Regions from separate parts of the Streptomyces sp. NPDC006294 genome, predicted to be linked through region 1. Evidence: predicted binding sites of a transcription regulator. Region 1 holds the regulator's gene; the other holds the start of a gene.
What was found. The regulator HrcA, encoded in region 1, represses chaperone genes, less so after heat shock. The targets are predictions, from matches to a motif close to TTNGCACTCNGNNNNNCNGAGTGCNAA.
Positions count from the first base shown of each region.

Region 2: a site for HrcA is predicted at 2,264-2,290, ahead of groES (co-chaperone GroES). Genes of this name have one in related genera too.

Region 1 covers NZ_JBIAHV010000001.1:473,204-483,601, forward strand. The annotation lists gene hemW (radical SAM family heme chaperone HemW) at 1-1,177, shown strand, start outside; gene ACFYOP_RS02065 (hypothetical protein) at 1,281-1,592, shown strand; gene ACFYOP_RS02070 (DUF3097 domain-containing protein) at 1,589-2,395, opposite strand; gene ACFYOP_RS02075 (MBL fold metallo-hydrolase) at 2,421-3,143, opposite strand; gene hrcA (heat-inducible transcriptional repressor HrcA) at 3,332-4,357, shown strand; gene dnaJ (molecular chaperone DnaJ) at 4,358-5,494, shown strand; gene ACFYOP_RS02090 (nitronate monooxygenase) at 5,961-7,034, shown strand; gene ACFYOP_RS02095 (16S rRNA (uracil(1498)-N(3))-methyltransferase) at 7,034-7,777, shown strand; gene ACFYOP_RS02100 (hypothetical protein) at 7,800-8,192, opposite strand; gene ACFYOP_RS02105 (hypothetical protein) at 8,266-8,799, shown strand; gene ACFYOP_RS02110 (S41 family peptidase) at 8,845-10,398, shown strand, end outside.
Region 2 covers NZ_JBIAHV010000013.1:168,524-178,921, forward strand. The annotation lists gene groL (chaperonin GroEL) at 66-1,694, opposite strand; gene groES (co-chaperone GroES) at 1,810-2,118, opposite strand; gene ACFYOP_RS23780 (polysaccharide deacetylase family protein) at 2,385-3,377, opposite strand; gene ACFYOP_RS23785 (methyltransferase domain-containing protein) at 3,372-4,661, shown strand; gene ACFYOP_RS23790 (hypothetical protein) at 4,669-5,319, opposite strand; gene ACFYOP_RS23795 (RNA polymerase sigma factor) at 5,330-6,565, opposite strand; gene ACFYOP_RS23800 (YciI family protein) at 6,606-6,962, opposite strand; gene ACFYOP_RS23805 (hypothetical protein) at 7,069-7,326, opposite strand; gene tsaD (tRNA (adenosine(37)-N6)-threonylcarbamoyltransferase complex transferase subunit TsaD) at 7,323-8,417, opposite strand; gene rimI (ribosomal protein S18-alanine N-acetyltransferase) at 8,417-8,875, opposite strand; gene tsaB (tRNA (adenosine(37)-N6)-threonylcarbamoyltransferase complex dimerization subunit type 1 TsaB) at 8,902-9,555, opposite strand; gene ACFYOP_RS23825 (hypothetical protein) at 9,690-10,229, shown strand; gene ACFYOP_RS23830 (hypothetical protein) at 10,276-10,398, opposite strand, start outside.

The DNA.
Region 1 (10,398 bases):
GTCCGCCCTGCTCGGGGCCGAAGCCCGGCCGCTGGCCTTCTATCTGCACGTGCCGTACTGCGCGACGCGCTGCGGCTACTGCGACTTCAACACCTACACGGCCACCGAGCTGCGCGGCTCCGGCGGAGTGCTCGCCTCCCGTGACAACTACGCCGAGACCCTCGCGGACGAGGTCCGCCTCGCCCGCAAGATCCTCGGCGACGACCCGCGGCCGGTGCGGACGGTGTTCGTCGGCGGCGGTACGCCGACGCTGCTGGCGGCCGGCGATCTCGTACGGATGCTGGACGCGGTCCGGCAGGAGTTCGGCCTCGCGGACGACGCGGAGGTGACCACGGAGGCCAATCCGGAATCCGTCGACCCGGCCTATCTGGCGGAGCTGCGGGAGGGCGGCTTCAACCGGATCTCGTTCGGTATGCAGAGCGCCCGGCAGCACGTGCTGAAGGTGCTCGACCGCACCCACACCCCCGGCCGGCCGGAGGCGTGCGTCGGCGAGGCGCGGGCGGCGGGCTTCGACCATGTGAACCTCGACCTGATCTACGGCACGCCCGGCGAGAGCGACGACGACTGGCGGGCCTCGCTGGACGCCGCGGTCGGCGCGGGACCGGACCATGTCTCCGCGTACGCGCTGATCGTCGAGGAGGGCACGCAGCTCGCGCGGCGCATCCGCCGCGGCGAGGTCCCCATGACCGACGACGACGTCCACGCGGACCGCTATCTGATCGCCGACGAGGTGCTCTCCGCCGCCGGCTTCGACTGGTACGAGGTCTCCAACTGGGCCACCACCGAGGCCGGCCGCTGCCTGCACAACGAGCTGTACTGGCGCGGAGCCGACTGGTGGGGTGCCGGCCCGGGGGCGCACAGCCATGTGGGCGGCGTGCGCTGGTGGAACGTGAAGCACCCCGGCGCGTACGCCGCCGCGCTTGCGGAGGGCCGCTCGCCGGGCGCGGGCCGCGAGATCCTCGCGGACGACGACCGCCGCGTCGAGCGGATCCTGCTGGAGCTGCGGCTGCGCGAGGGCGTCCCGCTGTCGCTGCTGCGCCCGGCGGGCCTGGCGGCGGCCCGCAAGGCCCTCGCCGACGGCCTGCTCGACCCCGGCCCGTACGAGGAGGGCCGCGCGGCCTTGACCCTGCGGGGGCGGCTGCTGGCGGACGGGGTGGTCAGGGACCTGGTGGACTGATCACTCACCCGGGGTGAACTCGTACAGAAGAGGGGTTCCACTGCCTACGCTGTCCCTGCCCTGCTGCTCGAACGGGATGCGGCGGACGAGGAGGGCCACGGAGATGACCGCTGGGGATGACCGGCCTGTTGCATCGATTGCCGACCTCTACGAGAACCTGCATGTTCCCGAGGGGTTCAAGGCGGAGCTCCTGCGGGGGGAAATCGTGATGACGGCAGGGCCCGACTGGGTCCGCAACATGATCGTTCTGCAGGTGCAGAAGCAGATTCCTCGTCTTGAGCGCTGGTATCCGCTCCAGACTCAGGACCTCGCGATCCCGGGCGGGTCGAAGTTCGGTGATCCCCTGCCTGTCGAGGCGCTGGATCTCACGCTGGACACATCCCGGTTCCGGACGTTGCCGGGTTCCCCCCGCTAGTCCGACACCGTCACGAAGTCGATCAGTTCCTCCACCCGCCCCAGCAGCGACGGCTCCAGGTCCTTGTAGCTCGTCACCCTGGACAGGATGTGCTGCCAGGCCGCGCCCGTGTTGTCCGGCCAACCCAGTGCCCGGCACACGCCCGTCTTCCAGTCCTGGCCCCGCGGGATTCCCGGCCACGCCGGGATGCCGAGCGACGACGGCTTCACCGCCTCCCACACGTCGATGTACGGGTGGCCCACCACCAGCACGTGCGGATCGGTCACCGACGCGGCGATCCGGGATTCCTTCGAGCCCTCGACCAGGTGGTCCACCAGGACGCCGAGGCGGGCGTCCGGACCGGGCGCGAACTCCGCGACGATCGACGGCAGGTCGTCGACGCCCTCCAGGTACTCGACCACCACGCCCTCGATGCGCAGGTCGTCGCCCCACACCCGCTCCACCAGCTCCGCGTCGTGCCGGCCCTCGACATAGATGCGCCCGGCGCGCGCCACCCGCGCCCGCGCGCCGGGCACGGCGAGCGAGCCGGACGCCGTACGGGACGGGCGGGACGGTGCCGCCGGGGCGGGGCGGACCAGGGTGACGGGCCTGCCCTCCAGCAGGAAGCCGCGCGGCTCGAGCGGGAAGACCCGGTGCTTGCCGAACCGGTCCTCCAGGGTCACCGTCCCGGCCTCGCAGCGGATCACCGCGCCGCAGAAACCGGTCGACACCTCCTCGACCACCAGATCAGGCTCCGCCGGCACCTCGGGGACGGGCTTCGACCGCTTCCAGGGCGGCGTGAGATCAGGGCTGTAGCTGCGCATCGCACGACGATACGGCCGCCCGCCGCTACGACACGCCGAAACGCGCCGCCAGTTCCGCCCGCTGCGCCCGGACGAACGCCGCGTCGACGGCCGCGCCGTGCCCCGGGACGTACAGCGCCTCCTCGCCGCCGAGGTCCAGCAACCGGTCCAGTGCGGCGGGCCACCGGGAGGTGATGGCATCCGGCCCCGCCTGCGGCTCGCCGGACTCCTCGACCAGGTCGCCGCAGAACACCACCTCCGGCTCACCCGGCACCAGCAGCGCCAGGTCGTGCCCCGAGTGCCCCGGTCCCACATTGGCGAGCAGCACCTGGCGGCCGCCGAGGTCGAGCGTCCACTCGCCGCACACCGGATGGTGCGGCGCGACCAGCAGGTCCGCCGCCTCCGCCGCCTCGTCGGGCGGCACCCCGTGCCGTACCGCGGTGTCCCGGACGGCGTCCCGCTCCCGGCCCAGCAGCGTGTCCAGGCCCACCGCCCCGTACACCTCCGCGCCCGCGAAGGCGGCCGTGCCCAGCACATGGTCGAAGTGGGGATGGCTCAGTGCGATGTGCGTCACCCGGCGGCCGCCCATCAGCGCCTGCGCCTGGGCCCGGATCTGCGCCCCCTCGCGAAGCGTCGAGCCCGTGTCGTACAGCAGCGCGGCGTCCGCGCCGATCACCAGGCCGACGGTCGCGTCCCAGCCCGGCAGGCGGCGACGGCCGACGCCGGGGGCGAGCCGTTCCCAGCCGAAGTCTTCCCAACTGACGTCCATACGGCGACGCTATCCGCATCACCTCCGCGCCCGCCTGTGCGGACCGTGCCCGGCGCCATGTCCGACCGCATGGTCTGCCACCCTTGCTACGCGTGTACCCGACAGCCGTACACTGGCCGGGGAATGTTGGCACTCGAACACAGCGAGTGCCAGACCACATACGAGGAACCACATCTGGAGGTGCGCGAATGCTCAGCGAACGCAGGCTCGAGGTGCTGCGCGCCATCGTCCAGGACTATGTCGGCACCGAGGAGCCCGTCGGCTCGAAGGCCCTCACCGAGCGGCACAGGCTCGGCGTCTCCCCGGCCACCGTCCGCAACGACATGGCCGTGCTGGAGGAGGAGGGCTTCATCGCCCAGCCGCACACCAGCGCCGGCCGGATCCCCACGGACAAGGGGTACCGGTTGTTCGTCGACCGGCTGGCGGGCGTCAAGCCGCTGTCGTCGCCCGAGCGCCGCGCCATCCAGAACTTCCTGGACGGGGCGGTCGACCTCGACGACGTCGTGGGCCGCACGGTCCGGCTGCTGGCGCAGCTGACCCGGCAGGTCGCCGTCGTCCAGTACCCCTCGCTGACCCGGTCCACGGTCCGGCATGTGGAACTCCTCTCCCTCGCTCCCGCCCGCCTGATGCTCGTGCTGATCACGGACACCGGCCGGGTGGAGCAGCGCATGATCGACTGCCCCGCGCCGTTCGGCGACACCTCGCTCGCGGACCTGCGGGCCCGGCTCAACAGCCGGGTCGTGGGACGCCGCTTCGCGGATGTGCCGCAGCTGGTGCAGGACCTTCCCGAATCCTTCGAGCACGAGGACCGCGGTACCGTCTCCACGGTGCTGTCCACCCTGCTCGAGACCCTGGTCGAGGAGACCGAGGAACGGCTCGTGATCGGCGGCACCGCCAATCTGACCCGCTTCGGGCACGACTTCCCGCTGACCATCCGGCCCGTGCTGGAGGCGCTCGAGGAGCATGTGGTGCTGCTCAAGCTGCTCGGGGAGGCGAATGAGTCCGGCGGCATGGGCATGACCGTACGAATCGGTCATGAGAACGCCCATGAAGGACTCAACTCCACGTCCGTGGTCTCCGTCGGCTACGGTTCGGGCGACGAGGCAGTCGCCAAACTCGGCGTGGTCGGACCGACCCGCATGGACTACCCCGGAACGATGGGAGCGGTACGCGCAGTGGCACGTTACGTCGGACAGATCCTGGCGGAGTCGTAAGTGGCCACGGACTACTACGCCGTACTCGGCGTGCGCCGCGACGCATCGCAGGACGAGATCAAGAAGGCCTTCCGCCGCCTCGCGCGCGAACTCCACCCGGACGTGAATCCGGACCCGAAGACGCAGGAGCGCTTCAAGGAGATCAACGCCGCGTACGAGGTGCTCTCGGACCCGCAGAAGAAGCAGGTCTACGACCTCGGCGGAGACCCGCTCTCGCAGGCCGGAGGCGGTGGCGCCGGAGGCTTCGGCGCGGGCGGCTTCGGCAACTTCTCGGACATCATGGACGCGTTCTTCGGTACGGCGTCGCAGCGCGGGCCGCGCTCGCGTACGCGCCGTGGCCAGGACGCGATGATCCGCCTCGAGATCGAGCTCAACGAGGCGGCCTTCGGCACGACGAAGGACATCCAGGTCGACACGGCCGTCGTCTGCACGACCTGCTCGGGCGAGGGTGCCGCGCCCGGTACGTCCGCGCAGACCTGTGACATGTGCCGCGGCCGCGGTGAGGTCTCGCAGGTGACGCGGTCCTTCCTGGGCCAGGTCATGACGTCGCGGCCCTGCCCGCAGTGCCAGGGCTTCGGCACGGTCGTCCCCACGCCGTGCCCCGAGTGCGCCGGCGACGGGCGGGTGCGCTCGCGTCGCACCCTGACCGTGAAGATCCCGGCCGGTGTCGACAACGGCACCCGGATCCAGCTCGCGGGCGAGGGCGAGGTCGGCCCGGGCGGCGGCCCCGCCGGTGACCTGTACGTCGAGATCCACGAGGTCGCCCACTCCGTCTTCCAGCGGCGCGGCGACGACCTGCACTGCACGGTGACGATCCCCATGACGGCGGCGGCGCTCGGCACGAAGTGCCCGCTGGAGACGCTCGACGGCATGGAGGAGGTCGACATCCGCCCCGGCACCCAGTCCGGCCAGTCGATCCCGCTCCACGGGCGCGGCATCACGCACCTGCGCGGCGGCGGCCGCGGCGACCTGATCGTCCACGTCGAGGTGACGACCCCGTCGAAGCTGGACGTGGAGCAGGAGCGGCTGCTGAGGGATCTGGCGAAGCTGAGGGGTGAGGAGCGGCCGCTCGGTCAGTTTCAGCCGGGGCAGCAGGGGCTCTTCTCCCGCCTGAAGGACGCGTTCAACGGGCGCTAGGCGTTCTGCCCGGGTGCGTGCGCCGGGGCGGGTGGATCCGCCCCGGGGCCATCCCGGCCTCCGGGCCGGGGTGGGGCCCCGCCCCGGACCCGTCCGGCCCTTCCGGGCGGCAGGTGGGGACTTGGGCTCCGGGCCAGTGCCGCAGGGTGGCCGGGCCGGGCCCCGCCCGGACCCGGTACCGCGCTCCGCGCGGTGGCCTCGAACTCCCCCTACGGCCCGGCGGCCGTGGGTGGCCCCCCAGGCCGGGCCGGAGTTGCCGGGCAACTTGAGCCTCGCCCGGGTGCTTCCCGCGGCCGCCGGGCGCAGGGGGAGATTGAGGCGCGGGGTTCGGGGCGGGGCCCGGCGGGACCGGCCAACCCGCCCCGCCGGTGGTTGAGGCGCGCCCGCCTCGGGCGCGGGCGGCACGCCCCGAAAGAGCGGAACGGGGGATTCGGCTGGGTCCGTGGGGACGTGGCACGATGCCTGCATGTCCTCCGCGTTGACCGATCTCTGCCGGCATCCGATCGTGCAGGCCCCCATGGCCGGCGGCGCCTCCTGCCCGCAGCTCGTGGCGGCCGTGTCCGAGACCGGCGGGCTGGGTTTCCTCGCCGCCGGGTACAAGACGGCCGACGGGATGTACCAGGAGATCCAGCAGGTCCGCGCGCTCACGGCCCGCCCCTTCGGCGTCAATCTGTTCATGCCGCAGCCCGGCACCGCCGACCCCGCCGCCGTGGAGGTGTACCGGCAGCAGCTGGCCGGTGAGTCCACCTGGTACGAGACGCCTCTCGGGGACCCGGACCAGGGGCGGGACGACGGCTACGAGGCGAAGCTCGCGATTCTGCTCGACGACCCGGTCCCCGTGGTCTCGTTCACCTTCGGCTGCCCCACCCGCCCGGTGCTGGAGTCCTTCACCAAGGCGGGCACGTACACGATCGTGACCGTCACCACGCCGGAGGAGGCGCAGACGGCACAGTGGTGCGGCGCCGACGCCGTGTGCGTGCAGGGCGTCGAGGCGGGCGGCCACCAGGGCACGCACCGCGACGACCCGGCGAGCGACGGCTCCGGCTACGGACTGCTGACGCTGGTCCAACTGGTGCGGGAGACCGTGGAGTTGCCCGTGGTCGCCACCGGCGGCCTGATGCGCGGCAGCCAGATCGCCGCCGTACTGGCCGCCGGCGCGAGCCTCGCGCAGCTCGGTACGGCGTTCCTGGTGTGCCCGGAGTCGGGCGCGCATCCGCTGCACAAGCAGGCGATGACCAACCCGTTGTTCGTCCGCACCGACGTGACGCGCGCGTTCTCCGGCCGGCCCGCGCGGGGCCTGGTCAACCGGTTCATGCGGGAGCACGGGCCGTACGCGCCGGCCGCGTATCCCGATGTGCACCAGCTGACGAGCGGACTGCGCAAGGCCGCGGCGAAGGCGGGCGACGCGCAGGGCATGGCGCTGTGGGCCGGCCAGGGCCACCGGCTGGCGCGGGAGATGCCCGCCGCCCAGCTGGTGGGCGTGCTCGCCGCCGAAGTCGACACGGCACGGGCCGCGTTCGCGCACGGCGGTGGTGTCTGATGACCGCTGCTGTCTTTCTCGTCGAGTCGCTGGAAGGGGTCGCGCCGGGCGCGTCCGTCACCCTTGACGGGCCGGAGGGTCGGCACGCGGTCTCCGTGCGCAGGCTCCAGCCCGGTGAGCAGATCGTCCTCACGGACGGCCTCGGCCGCGGCGCTGCCGGCTCCGTCGTCTCCACCGAGGGCAAGGACCGCCTGGTGGTCGAGGTGCGCGAGTGCCCCGAGGAGCCGGAGCCGGCGCCCCGTATCACCGTCGTGCAGGCGCTTCCGAAGGGCGACCGCGGTGAACTGGCCGTGGAGACCATGACGGAGACCGGCGTGGACGCGGTCGTGCCGTGGGCCGCGGCGCGCTGCATCACCCAGTGGAGGGGTGAGCGCGGCGCCAAGTCGCTGGCCAAGTGGCGGGCGACGGCGCGTGAGGCGGGCAAGCAGTCCCGCCGGCTGCGCTTCCCCGAGGTCGCGGAGAGCGCGACGACCAAGCAGGTGGCGGCACTTCTGGCGGCCGCGGACTTCGCGGCGGTGCTCCACGAGGAGGGCGCGCAGCCGCTGGCGACGGCGGATCTTCCGGAGACGGGCTCCATCGTGCTGGTCGTCGGCCCCGAGGGCGGGGTCTCCCCGGACGAACTGGCCGTGTTCGCGCAGGCCGGTGCGAAGCCGTACCGGCTCGGCCGCAGCGTGCTGCGCACCTCCACGGCGGGTACGGCGGCGACCGCGCTCCTGCTGGGGCGTACGGGCCGCTGGTCCTGAACCGGCCGGCCGGGTGCGGGCGTCAGCCCGCGGGAGCCCGCGGGCCGGCCGCCGTCACCGCGTCGAACAGCGGCCACCCGTCGGCCTCCACCGTCCCCGCACGGGCCGGCAGCGTTCCACTGGCCGTAGCCGCGGCCAACAGCCGCCGCACCACGCCCGGTTCGTACAGATTGAGCCAGATGCCGTGCGAGACGACCGTGCCGGATTCCCAGTAGCCGTCGGAGACGATCCGGCCCGGTGCCGGGCGGAAGGTGATCTCGAGCCGTCGCTGGGTGCCCTCCCGCCGGAGGGACAGCACCAGGCGGCAGTCGGTGACGGTGTCCGGCGCGCGGGTGTGCCGCTGGCGTACGTTCCAGATCCAGGCGGTCTCCGCGTCGATCCCCAGCCGGCGCACCCGGTCGAGCTTCTTGGTCATCGCACGACCGTACGGGCCGCACCTGGCCACAACCACTCTTTTACGTGCGGGCGCCCGGTGGCACTCTGGCCTCATGCCCGCCCGGACCAGAGTGCCGCGCGTCCTCGCCGCAACCGCCGCCGCAGCAGCGGCGGTCGGTGGCCTGGCCGCCTGTGAACCCGCCGCCGGCGGGCTGAACTCCGCCGCCGTGGCCGTGACCACGGACCGGACCGTGACCAGCACCCTCGAGCGCCTGACGTTCGACGTCGCCTGGCTCAACTGCACCGCGCGCACCGACGGCGGCGCGGCGACGGCCGGTGGCTCCCAGTCGCCCTCGCCGTCCGTACCGGCCCGCGCCACCGTCAACTGCCAGGGGGAGACCCGCTCCCGGCAGGCCATCACCGTCACCGGCACGGTGACGGAGGAGCGGGCCGGGAAGTGCGTCCGCGGAGATCTGATCGCCGAGATCGAGAAGAAGACCGTGTTCCGGGCGACGATGCTCGGGGACTGCACGGCTACGCCGAGCGGCACGCCCGCGCCGAGCCGGCCCCCCAGTGCTCCCGGGGCGCCGCGGCCCACGGTCACCGTGACGGTGACCGAAACAGTGACCGCCGTTCCGGCCAAGTGATCCAAAACCCTCACTCCGGGGCTCCCGCCTGCCTAGGGTGACGGTGTGACGCACCCTGCCTACCTCCGGTATCCGCATCTGCACGGTGACTTGATCGCCTTCACCGCCGAGGACGACGTCTGGGTCGCGCCGCTCGACGGCGGCCGGGCGTGGCGTGTGAGCGCCGACAACATGCCCGTGAACCATCCCAGAATCTCGCCCGACGGCACCCGTATCGCCTGGTCCTCCTCCCGCGACGGTCTGCCGGAGGTGCATGTCGCCCCCGTCGACGGCGGCCCCTCCGAGCGGCTCACCCACTGGGGGAGCCACCGGACCTCCGTACGGGGCTGGACCCCGGACGGCCGGGTGCTGGCGCTCACCACCCACGGCCAGGCGTCCCTGCGCCGCAGCTGGGCGCACGCGGTGCCGCTCGACGGCGGACCCGCCACCCGCCTGCCGTACGGGCCGGTCGGCGGTGTCGCGTACGGCCCGCACACGCTGCTGCTGTCGGCCACCATGGGACGCGAGGCCGCCGCCTGGAAGCGCTACCGCGGCGGCACGGCGGGCAAGTTGTGGATCGACCGCGACGGCGACGGGGAGTTCGTGCGCCTCCACGAGGACATCGACGGGAACATCGAGTACCCGCTCTGGGCCGGCGGCCGGGTCGCCTTCCTCTCCGACCATGAGGGCGTCGGCGCCCTGTACTCGTCGCTGCCCGACGGCTCCGACCTGCGCCGCCACACGCCCCTCGACGGCTTCTACGCCCGCCACGCCGCGACCGACGGCACCCGCGTCGCCTACGCGAGCGCCGGTGAACTGTGGCTCCTCGACGACCTGGAGGGCGCCGAGCCGCGCCGGCTCGACCTCCGGCTCGGCGGACAGCGCACCGATCTGCAGCCGCGGCCGATCGACGCCGCCGACCACCTCGGCGGCGCCGCGCCCGACCACACCGGCCGCGGCAGCGCCGTCGAGATCCGCGGCGGCATCCACTGGGTCACCCACCGCGAAGGGCCGGCCCGTTCGCTCGCCGCCGAGCCGGGCGTGCGCGCCAGGATGCCGCGCACGTTCCGGGTCGACGGCGAGCAGCACGTCGTCTGGGTGACCGACGCGGAGGGCGACGACGCGCTCGAGTTCGCGCCCGCCACCGGGACCGCCGCCGGCGCCACACCGCGCAGGCTCGCCGCCGGCCGGCTCGGCCGCGTACTCAACCTGGCCGTCGCCCCCGACGGCAGCCGCGCCGCCGTCGCCTCGCACGACGGCCGGGTGCTGCTCGTCGAGCGCGAGAGCGGCGAGGTGCGCGAGGTCGACCGCAGCGAGCACGGCGACGCCGACGGTCTGGTCTTCTCGCCCGACTCGGCCTGGCTCGCCTGGTCGCACCCCGGCCCCAGCCCGCTGCGGCAGATCAAACTCGCCAACACGGGCGATCTGACCGTCTCGGAGGCCACGCCGCTGCGTTTCGCCGACTTCCAGCCGGCGTTCACCCTCGACGGCAAGCACCTCGCGTTCCTCTCCGAGCGCGCCTTCGACCCGGTCTACGACGCCCACGTCTTCGACCTCGCCTTCGTCGGCGGGTGCCGGCCGCACCTGATCACACTGGCGGCGACCACACCCTCGCCGTTC
Region 2 (10,398 bases), on a different contig from region 1:
GTCCCGCGCTCGGCGGGACGGGGGCCTTCTTTCGGCGCGTGCCGGGTCGGTCGACCGCGGGTGCGTCAGTGGCTGTGGCCGTGACCGTGGCCGTGGCCCGCGTCGCCCTCGTCCTCGGCCGGCTTCTCGACGACCAGGGTCTCGGTCGTGAGCAGCAGGGAGGCGATGGAGGCGGCGTTCTCCAGAGCGGAGCGCGTGACCTTGACCGGGTCGATGACGCCGGCCTTGACCAGGTCGCCGTACTCGCCGGTCGCGGCGTTGAAGCCGTTGCCCGCCTCGAGCTCGGCCACCTTGGCGGTGATCACGTAGCCCTCGAGGCCGGCGTTCTCGGCGATCCAGCGCAGCGGCTCGACGGCGGCGCGGCGGACGACGGCGACACCGGTGGCCTCGTCGCCCTCCTTGCCCAGGTTGCCCTCGAGCACCTTCACGGCGTGGACGAGCGCGGAGCCGCCACCGGAGACGATGCCCTCCTCGACCGCGGCGCGGGTCGCGGAGATGGCGTCCTCGAGGCGGTGCTTCTTCTCCTTCAGCTCCACCTCGGTGGCGGCGCCGACCTTGATCACGCACACGCCGCCGGCCAGCTTCGCGAGGCGCTCCTGGAGCTTCTCGCGGTCCCAGTCGGAGTCGGTGGACTCGATCTCGGCCTTGATCTGGTTGACGCGGCCGGCCACGTCCTCGGACTTGCCGCCACCGTCGACGATGGTGGTGTCGTCCTTGGTGATGGTCACGCGGCGGGCGGTGCCCAGCACGTCCAGACCGGCCTGGTCGAGCTTGAGGCCGACCTCCTCGGCGATGACGGTGGCACCGGTGAGGGTGGCCATGTCGCCGAGCATCGCCTTGCGGCGGTCGCCGAAGCCGGGGGCCTTGACGGCCACCGCGTTGAAAGTGCCGCGGATCTTGTTGACGACCAGGGTCGACAGGGCCTCGCCCTCGACGTCCTCGGCGACGATCAGCAGCGGCTTGGAGCCACCGGCCTGGATGACCTTCTCCAGCAGCGGCAGCATGTCCTGGATGGAGGCGATCTTGCCCTGGTGGATCAGGATGTACGGGTCGTCGAGGACGGCCTCCATACGCTCCTGGTCGGTCACCATGTACGGGGACAGGTAGCCCTTGTCGAAGGCCATGCCCTCGGTGAAGTCCAGCTCCAGACCGAAGGTGTTGGACTCCTCGACGGTGATGACACCGTCCTTGCCGACCTTGTCCATCGCCTCGGCGATGAGCTCGCCGACCTGCTGGTCCTGCGCGGAGAGCGCGGCCACGGCGGCGATGTCGGCCTTGTCCTCGATCGGACGGGCGGTCGCGAGCAGCTCGTCGGAGACGGCCTTGACCGCGGCGTCGATGCCCTTCTTCAGGGCGGCCGGGGAGGCGCCGGCGGCGACGTTGCGCAGTCCCTCGCGGACCAGCGCCTGGGCCAGCACGGTGGCGGTGGTCGTACCGTCACCCGCGATGTCGTTGGTCTTGGTCGCCACCTCCTTCACCAGCTGGGCGCCCAGGTTCTCGTACGGGTCCTCGATCTCGACCTCGCGGGCGATGGTGACACCGTCGTTGGTGATGGTGGGAGCGCCGAACTTCTTGTCGATGACGACGTTGCGGCCGCGAGGGCCGATCGTCACCTTGACCGTGTCGGCAAGCTTGTTGACGCCGCGCTCGAGGGCGCGACGGGCGTCCTCGTCGAACTTCAGGATCTTCGCCATGGGAGCGGTTCAGCCCTCTCGGAAAGTCGTGTTCAAAGAACCGCGCCCCTCGCCGCCCGGCAATCCGCGGGGTGACCAGGGGCGCAGCTCAAAGCAATGCAGGTGAAGCCGGTGCTTACTTCTCGACGATCGCGAGCACGTCGCGGGCCGAGAGGACGAGGTACTCCTCGCCGCTGTACTTCACTTCGGTGCCGCCGTACTTGCTGTACAGCACGATGTCGCCGGTCTTCACGTCGAGCGGCAGGCGCTCGCCGTTCTCGAAGCGGCCCGGGCCCACTGCCAGGACGACGCCCTCCTGGGGCTTCTCCTTCGCAGTGTCCGGAATGACCAGGCCAGAGGCCGTGGTCTGCTCGGCGTCGAGCGGCTGGACCACAATGCGGTCCTCGAGCGGCTTGATGGCAACCTTGGAGCTGGCGGTCGTCACGATCCGACCTCCCCCTTCGGAGATCACGGGGTTAACTGATCTGAGGTGGCGACCAGGTGGATCCGTCGTCGCGGGTGCCGGACCTGCCCGTCGCTGTGTTGGCACTCTCACTGGGTGAGTGCCAGAGCCGAGACTATGACTGTGATTAGCACTCGGTCAAGCGGAGTGCCAATGTGGCGCCGCGCGCCGTCGAAATCCCGGTACGGACAACGCCCGGGCCGCGCCCCCGGTTCCGGGCCGCCGGCGCCGCTCCCGGGCCACCCCCGTCAGACGTAGTCCTCCAGTCTGGCCACCGCGTATCCCTTGGACGTCACGGTCTTCATCACGCGCCGGATCATGTCGGGCATGGTGCCCTTCCACTCCTCCTTGCCGCGGAAGTGGGTGAGGATGATGTCGCCCGGGTGCAGGTCCCTGTCCCACTCACGCCACTCCATGTGGTCCGGGAACGCCTCCGAGGCCCACAGCGGCACGGCCTCGATCCCGCACTTCTTGGCGGCGCGCAGGGTGTCCTTGTTGTAGTTCCCGTACGGCGGGCGCATCAGCCGGGGGCGGGTGCCGTACCGCTTCTCCAGCTTGTCCTGCTGGCCGCAGATCTCGTGCTTCTGCCGGCTGTACGAGAGCCCGGGCAGATACGGGTGGGTGAGCGTGTGGTTGTGCAGCGCCACCCCGCGGTCGCGCATCTTCTCGAAGTAGCCGTAGTCGTCGTTGATCACGTAGTCGCTGAGGAAGGCGCTGTAGGGGATCCGCAGTTCGGACATCATCCGCAGCAGCTCCGGGTCCTTCTCCGCGCCGTCGTCGATCGTCAGGAAGACGATCTTCTCCTTGGTCGGCACGGTGGTGAACACCGGCGGCAGGCCCTCGCCGCCCTCCACCTCGAAGCCCTTGCGGGTGGTGATCTCCGGTTTCACGGCGGGCGGCGGGGGCGCCGCGAGCGGGGTCCCCGCCAGCCCCCACTTCTTCGCGGCGGCGGCGCGGGCCTTCTGGGTGCGCCTGGTCTTCTCCACGTACGCGGAGAGCGCCCCGGCGGGGCCGACCGCCTCCTGCGCGTCCGGCTTCTTCGCCTCCGGCTTCCGGGCGTCCGGCTTCTTCACCTCCGGGCCCTGCTGCGCCGACTGCCCGGCGGCGGAGCCGGCGGGGCGCGGCGCCTGCGCGGCGTTCTCGGCCGCACAGCCCGAGCCGAGAGCGGCGACCACGAGAGCGGCGAGAGCCGCACGGGCCCGATACGCTCCCAACTTTCCCTTTTGTCGTACTAGCTGCATGGCGACGCATCCTGTCAGCGCCCCGCCCGCTCACCCGCCCGACACCTCCGGCGGGCGCGCACCATCCCCCGCCTGGCCCACAATGGCCCGGTGAACGACCTCGACCCGCTCGCCGCCTTCGCCGCACTGCGCACCGGGGAGGGCGGAGCGCTGCTGGCCTCGCTCGCCTCCTACGACCCGGCCCAGGAGCTCTCCGTCGCGACGCGCCTGCGCCGCGACCATCCGGCGGCGCTGGTCTCCGCGGCTCTCGGGCAGGCGCGGCTGAGACAGCGTGCGGTGGCCAAGTTCGGCCAGGACGACGCCCACCGGATGTTCTTCACCCCGAACGGCGTCGAGCAGTCCACCCGCCGCTCGGTCGCCGAGCACCGCGCCGCCCGCTTCGCCGCGCTCGGCGTCCGCAGCGTGGCCGATCTGTGCAGCGGCATCGGCGGGGACGCGATCGCGCTGGCCCGGGCCGGCATCGCGGTCCTCGCCGTCGACCGCGACCCGCTCACGGCCGAGGCCGCACGCGCGAACGCCGAGGCGCTGGGCCTGTCCAACCTGATCGAGGTCCGCTGCGCGGACGTCACCGACGTCGACACCTCCTCGTACGACGCGGTGTTCGCGGACCCCGCCCGCCGGGGCGGCCGTGGCCGGATCTTCGACCCGGAGGCGTACTCCCCGCCCCTGTCCTGGGCCGTCGGCGCGGCCCGCGCCCGCCCTCACGCCGCGCTGAAGGTGGCGCCGGGCATCCCCCACGAGGCGGTTCCCGAGGGCGCGGAGGCGGAGTGGATCTCGGACGGCGGCGACGTGAAGGAGGCGGTGCTCTGGTTCGGCACCGCCCCGTCGGCGGTCCGTGCCACCCTCCTCCCGGGCCCGCACACCCTCACCGGCCGCGGCCTGCCGAACCCGCCGGTCCGGCCGGTCGGCCGCTACCTGTACGAGCCGGACGGCGCGGCGATCCGCGCCCACCTGGTCGCGGAGGTCGCGGAGGACGTGTCGGGCGGCCTCGTCGACGAGACGATCGCGTACATCACCTCGGACGAACTGCGCCCGACCCCGTACGCCACGGCGTACGAGATCAGCGACGAACTGCCCTTCAACATGAAGAAGCTGAAGGCGCTGCTGCGGGAGCGCGAGGTCGGCAACCTCACCGTGAAGAAGCGCGGCTCCGCCGTCGAACCCGAGGAGGTCCGCCGCAAGGTCAAGCCCCAGGGCCGGAACGCGGCAACGGTCTTCCTGACCCGGGTCGCGGGCGCCCCGACGATGCTGATCGGCCGCCCGGCGCAGGAGGCAGGCCCCTGAAGGCCCGTCAGCGGTGCGCGCCGCCCCGCGCCGCGGACGGCAGCGCCGCGGGCTCGACCAGCCGGAGCGCCCAGCGGTAGTGGCTCACCGCCTTGACGACGCCGAGCAGGCCGGTGAGCCAGAGGATCAGACCCAGGCCCATCAGCAGGACGACCCCGGCCAGGGTGTCGCCCGGCCGTGCGTACGCCGGGGCCGTGAAGGACAGCCACAGGCCGTACGCGCACAGCAGGAACGACGGCAGGAACCAGCACAGGCTCAGGGCCGGTGCGCCGTAGCGGGCGTCGCCGGCCGCGTCATGGGCCAGCGCGCTCCACTGCCGCAGCCGCTCCCACAGCTCCATCTCGTGCGCGATGCCGAAGCCGGCGACCACGCCCGTCGGGATCATGCAGGCGAGTCCGACGAAGCCGAGGACCGCGGCGAAGAAGTGGCTGAACACGTCCTGCTCCTGCTCGAACGTCTGCAGTGCCGCGCCGAAGATCGCCCACCCGGCCGCGAACCCGGCCACCACCAGCCACAGCAGCAGCAGCCGCTTCGGGTCGATGCTCAGCCGGAACAGTTCGCCCATCGCCCGCCGCCGGTCGGCGAGCAGCGCCTCCCGATCGGGCCAGCAGCGTATGTCGGCAGGCGGCGGAGGAGGAGGCAGGACACGGCGCGGCATGGCGACGAGGCTACCGGGCGCAATCGGCGGCCCTGGCCAACAGCAGTTCCCGCTCACGGGCGTTGCGGGTCAGCGACGCCGCACGCTCGAACTCCGCCCGCGCCTCCTCCCGCCGGCCGAGCCGGGTCAGCAGGTCGCCGCGGACGCTCGGCAGCAAGTGGTAGTCCTTGAGCGCCGGTTCATCGGTGAGGGCGTCGGCCAGCGCCAGGCCGGCCTCGGGGCCCTCCGCCATGGAGACGGCCACCGCCCGGTTCAGTTCGACCACCGGGGACGGCTTCAGGGCCGCCAACTGCCCGTACAGGGCGGCGATCATCGCCCAGTCGGTGTCCTCGTACCGCGCGGCCTGCGCGTGGCACGCGGCGATCGCGGCCTGGACGGCGTACGGGCCGTACGGGCCGCCGCCCGCCCGGTGCAGCGCCTCGACACCGCGGCGGATCAGCAGCCGGTTCCACTTGGCGCGGTTCTGGTCGGCGAGCAGCACCGGCTCTCCCGACGGGCCGGTCCGGGCCGGGATGCGGGACGCCTGGATCTCCAGCAGCGCCGCCAGGCCGTGCACTTCCGGCTCGTCCGGCATCAGCCCGGCCAGTACGCGGGCCAGCCGCAGCGCGTCCTCGCACAGCGCGGGGCGCACGAGGTCGTCACCGGCGGTCGCCGAGTAACCCTCGTTGAAGATCAGGTAGATGACGTCGAGCACCGAGCCGAGCCGGGCCGCACGGTCAGCTCCGTACGGCACCTCGAAGGGCACGCCCGCCTTCGCCAGCGACCGCTTCGCCCGGACGATGCGCTGGGCGACGGTCGGCTCCGCGGCCAGGAAGGCGCGGGCGATCTCCTCGGTGGTCAGACCGCCGAGGAGTTTCAGCGTGAGAGCGATCCGCGCGTCGGTCGACAGCACCGGATGGCAGGCGGTGAAGATCAGCCGCAGCAGGTCGTCGTCGATGTCCTCGGGGTCCGACGGCTCGACGGGCGGCCCGACGTCCTCCAGCGCGCGGCCGACCTCCGCGAGCTTGCGGGCGTACGTCTCCTTGCGGCGTACGAGATCGATGGCGCGGTGCTTGGCGGTGGCCATGAGCCAGGCTCCCGGCCGCTCCGGGACGCCCGACTCCGGCCACTGCTCCAGCGCGGCGACCAGAGCGTCCTGCGCGATCTCCTCGGCGATGCCCACGTCCCGCACTGTGCGGGCGACACCGGCGATGATCCGCGCCGACTCGATCCTGAATACCGCTTCCACTGCGCCTGCTGCCGTCACGGCCACCCATCAGAGCAGCCGGCACGGAGCACCGGCAAGCTCAGCCCTCGTCGATCTGGCGGACCTCGCAGGTGATCGTCCACTCCTTGGGGTGGACCTCCAGGAAACGCTTCGCCCATTCGAGGGCCTCGGCCTTGTCCTTGCACTGCATCATCGCGTAGCCGCCGACGACTTCCTTGGTCTCGGTGAAGGGGCCGTCGGTGCAGGACACCTTGCCGTCGGACCACGTGACCCGGGTGCCCTGGGCCGTCGGGGTGAGACCGGCGGTGTCCAGCATGACCCCGGCCTTGGTGATCTCTTCCAGCAGAGCGCTCATGCGCTCGTCGAAGCCCTCGGGGAAACCGTCCTCGGGGATCTGGTTCTCGTCGATGCGGATCATCGAAAGGAAGCGGGGCACGGTGACTCCTCGGTCCGTGAGGCGGGGCCGTTCCCCGCCTCTCACCCATGCGTCGAACGGGGCACCGCCCGATCGACACCGTCGCCGAAGTTTTTCCGAGAAATCTTCAGGGGAGCGATTCGAAGCGCCAGCGGTGCACCGGGCGGGTGACCAAATCGTCGGCCGGTTCGGGAAGTTCCGGCAGGTCGGCGGCCATGTCGGCGGCCTCCCACCAGGTGATGACCAGGACCCGGTCCTGCCCCGCCCGCAGCGTGTCGCGGCGCAGGGGCTCCCGCGCGAGCTCCTGGGCGCGGGCCCACTCCAGCAGCTCCGCGCCCCGCTCCGGCACGGCGCGGGCCTCCCACATCAGGGCGACGACGGTCATGAGTACAGGTTGTCCTTGCTGACCTCGTGCACATGGTCGTGGCCGTGCGCGCCGGGCACATGGGGCTCCGTCACCGGCAGTGAGGAGTCGGCCGACAGCTCCCAGTCGGAGGCGGGCCGGTTCCGGGCGACCATCTCGGCGCCCAGCGCCGCCACCATCGCCCCGTTGTCCGTGCACAGCTTCGGCCGCGGCACCCGCAGCCTGATCCCGGCCCGCTCGCACCGCTCCTCCGCGAGGGCCCGCAGCCGGGAGTTGGCCGCCACGCCGCCGCCGATCATCAGATGGTCGACGCCCTGGTCCCGGCAGGCGCGCACCGCCTTACGGGTCAGCACGTCGACGACCGCCTCCTGGAAGGAGGCCGCCACGTCCCGCACCGGCACCTCCTCGCCCGCCGCCCGCCTGGCCTCGATCCAGCGCGCCACGGCCGTCTTCAGACCGGAGAAGGAGAAGTCGTACGCCGGGTCCCTGGAGCCGCTCAGTCCGCGCGGGAACGCGATCGCCTCGGGGTCGCCCTCCTTGGCCAGCCGGTCGATCACCGGACCGCCGGGGAAGCCCAGGTCCAGCACCCGCGCGATCTTGTCGAAGGCCTCGCCGGCCGCGTCGTCGATCGTCGCGCCCATGGGCCGTACGTCGCTGGTGATGTCGGGCGCCAGCAGCAGCGAGGAGTGCCCGCCGGAGACCAGCAGCGCCATCGTCGGCTCGGGCAGCGGGCCGTGCTCCAGCTGGTCGACGCAGATGTGCGAGGCCAGGTGGTTCACCCCGTACAGCGGCTTGCCCAGGGCGTACGCGTACGCCTTCGCCGCCGAGACGCCCACCAGCAGCGCGCCGGCGAGACCGGGGCCCGCCGTGACCGCGATGCCGTCGAGGTCGCGCGCGCCGACGCCGGCCGTCTTCAGGGCGCGCTCGATGGTCGGAACCATCGCCTCCAGATGCGCGCGCGAGGCGATCTCCGGCACGACGCCGCCGAAGCGGGCGTGGGTGTCGACACTCGAGGCGACCTCGTCGGCGAGCAGTGTCGTGCCGCGGACGATGCCGACGCCGGTCTCGTCGCAGGAGGTCTCGATGCCGAGTACGAGCGGTTCGTCAGCCATCAGTTGGTCTCTGTTCCTTGTACGGTCAGTCGCATGACGAGGGCGTCGATGTTGCCGGGCTGGTAGTAGCCGCGGCGGAATCCGATGGGCTCGAAGCCGAAACGCTCGTACAGCTTCTGGGCCCTGGTGTTGTCCACCCGCACTTCGAGCAGCACCTCGTCGCACTCGAAGGCGGTGGCGTGCTGCAGCAGGTCGGTCAGCAGCCGGGAACCGAGGCCGGTGCCCCACTGACTCCTGGCGACGGCGATGGTCTGCACGTCCCCGAGGCCGCCGGCCGCCGCGAGGCCCGCGTAACCGACGACCGTGCCGTCCGCGTCCTCCGCCACCACATAGCGGCGGGTGGCCCGCGGGCCGCGGGAGTGCGCGAGTTCGGACCAGAACATGCCGGGCGACCAGGCGTCCTCGGGGAACAGTTCGTGTTCGAGCTCCAGCACCGGCTCCAGGTCCCACCAGCGCATCTCGCGCAGCTCGGGAAGGGCGGCGCTCACTTCGGGGTGACCACCTTGTAGTTCTTCGGCACCTGCGCGTCGGGGCGGCGCAGGTACAGCGGCCGCGGCGGCAGGAACTCCTCCCCGGCCGCCAGCTTCTCGGCCGCCAGCGCCGCCAGCGCGGCGGCGCTCACCTGCTCGGGGCCGCGGGCGTCCGGGAACGTCTCCGGGTACAGCAGCGCGCCCGCGCCGACCGCGGGCAGCCCGGCGACCTGCTCCGCGATCTCGGCGGGGCGGTCCACGGCGGCGTCGGAAGTGCGGGTGCGGGCGTTCTCGTACCGCGCCCAGTAGACCTCCTTGCGCCGCGCGTCGGTCGCCACCACGAAGGGCTCGTCGAACCCGGCCTCGTACGCCAGGCCGTCCAGGGTGCACACCCCGTGCACGGGCAGGCCGAGCGCCGAGGCGAAGGTCGCGGCCGTGACCAGTCCGACCCGCAGACCCGTGTACGGTCCCGGGCCGACGCCGACCACGACACCGGTGACGGCGTCGAGCTTCACCCCGGCCTCCGCGAGCACCTTGTCGACGGCGGGCAGCAGCAGTTCCCCGTGCCGGCGCGCGTCCACACGGCTCGACGCGGCGACGACGGAAGTGCCGTCGTGGAGGGCGGCGGTGACGGCGGGCGTGGCGGTATCCATGGCGAGCAAGAGCACGCAAACAGCCTACGGCTCCGGCGAGGGAGCCATGGCGGCACCGTCGAACGGAACCACGGTGCTACCGTCACCCCGAGTACACACATTCGGGGATCCGAGAGGTGAGCAGGGTGGCACGGAGCAGCTCGGGACTCGTGGCCGGGCTCACTGCGGCAGCGTTGGCGGTCGTCGGTTTCCTCGCCTACCAGGCGTCGGCGAACGTCCCCGACGACCTCGGCGCCTCGAAGCCGCCGAGCGCCGGACCGTCGGCCACGGCCCCCGGCCCCTCGGCCTCGGCGAAGGCGAAGGACCCGCTGGCCGTCCCGGCAGGCTCGGGCACGGGCGTGCGGGTCGTGTACGCGCTCGGCGACCGGCGGGTGTGGCTCGTCGACGCGAACGAGAAGGTGAAGCGCACCTTCGAGGTCATGCCCTCGACCGTCAGCCCGAAGCCCGGCTCGTACACGGTCACCTCGCGCTCCGGCAACGTCCCCGGCTCCGACGGCGTGCCGATCGAGCACGTGGTGCGCTTCGCGAGCGTGGACGGCGTGACCATCGGCTTCAGCGCGGCCGTCGACGGCTCGATGGCCAGCCCGGACCCGACGAAGAAGACGGGCGGCGTGCGGATGAAGCCGGCCGACGGGGACGCGCTGTGGGTGTTCGCGACGATCGACTCGAAGGTGGTCGTGGTCCCGTAGGCCGGCGACTCACCCGTACGGGTGAGGGCGTACGACCGCGTACGGATCAGGCGGCGTCGCGGTGCGCGTCGCCGGCGGCGGTGCTGGTGCGCGGCGGGGTCGACACGGCGGTGGCCGCGGCGCACGACGCCAGCAGATCCCTCATCGACACGGCCGGCGCGACCGGCAC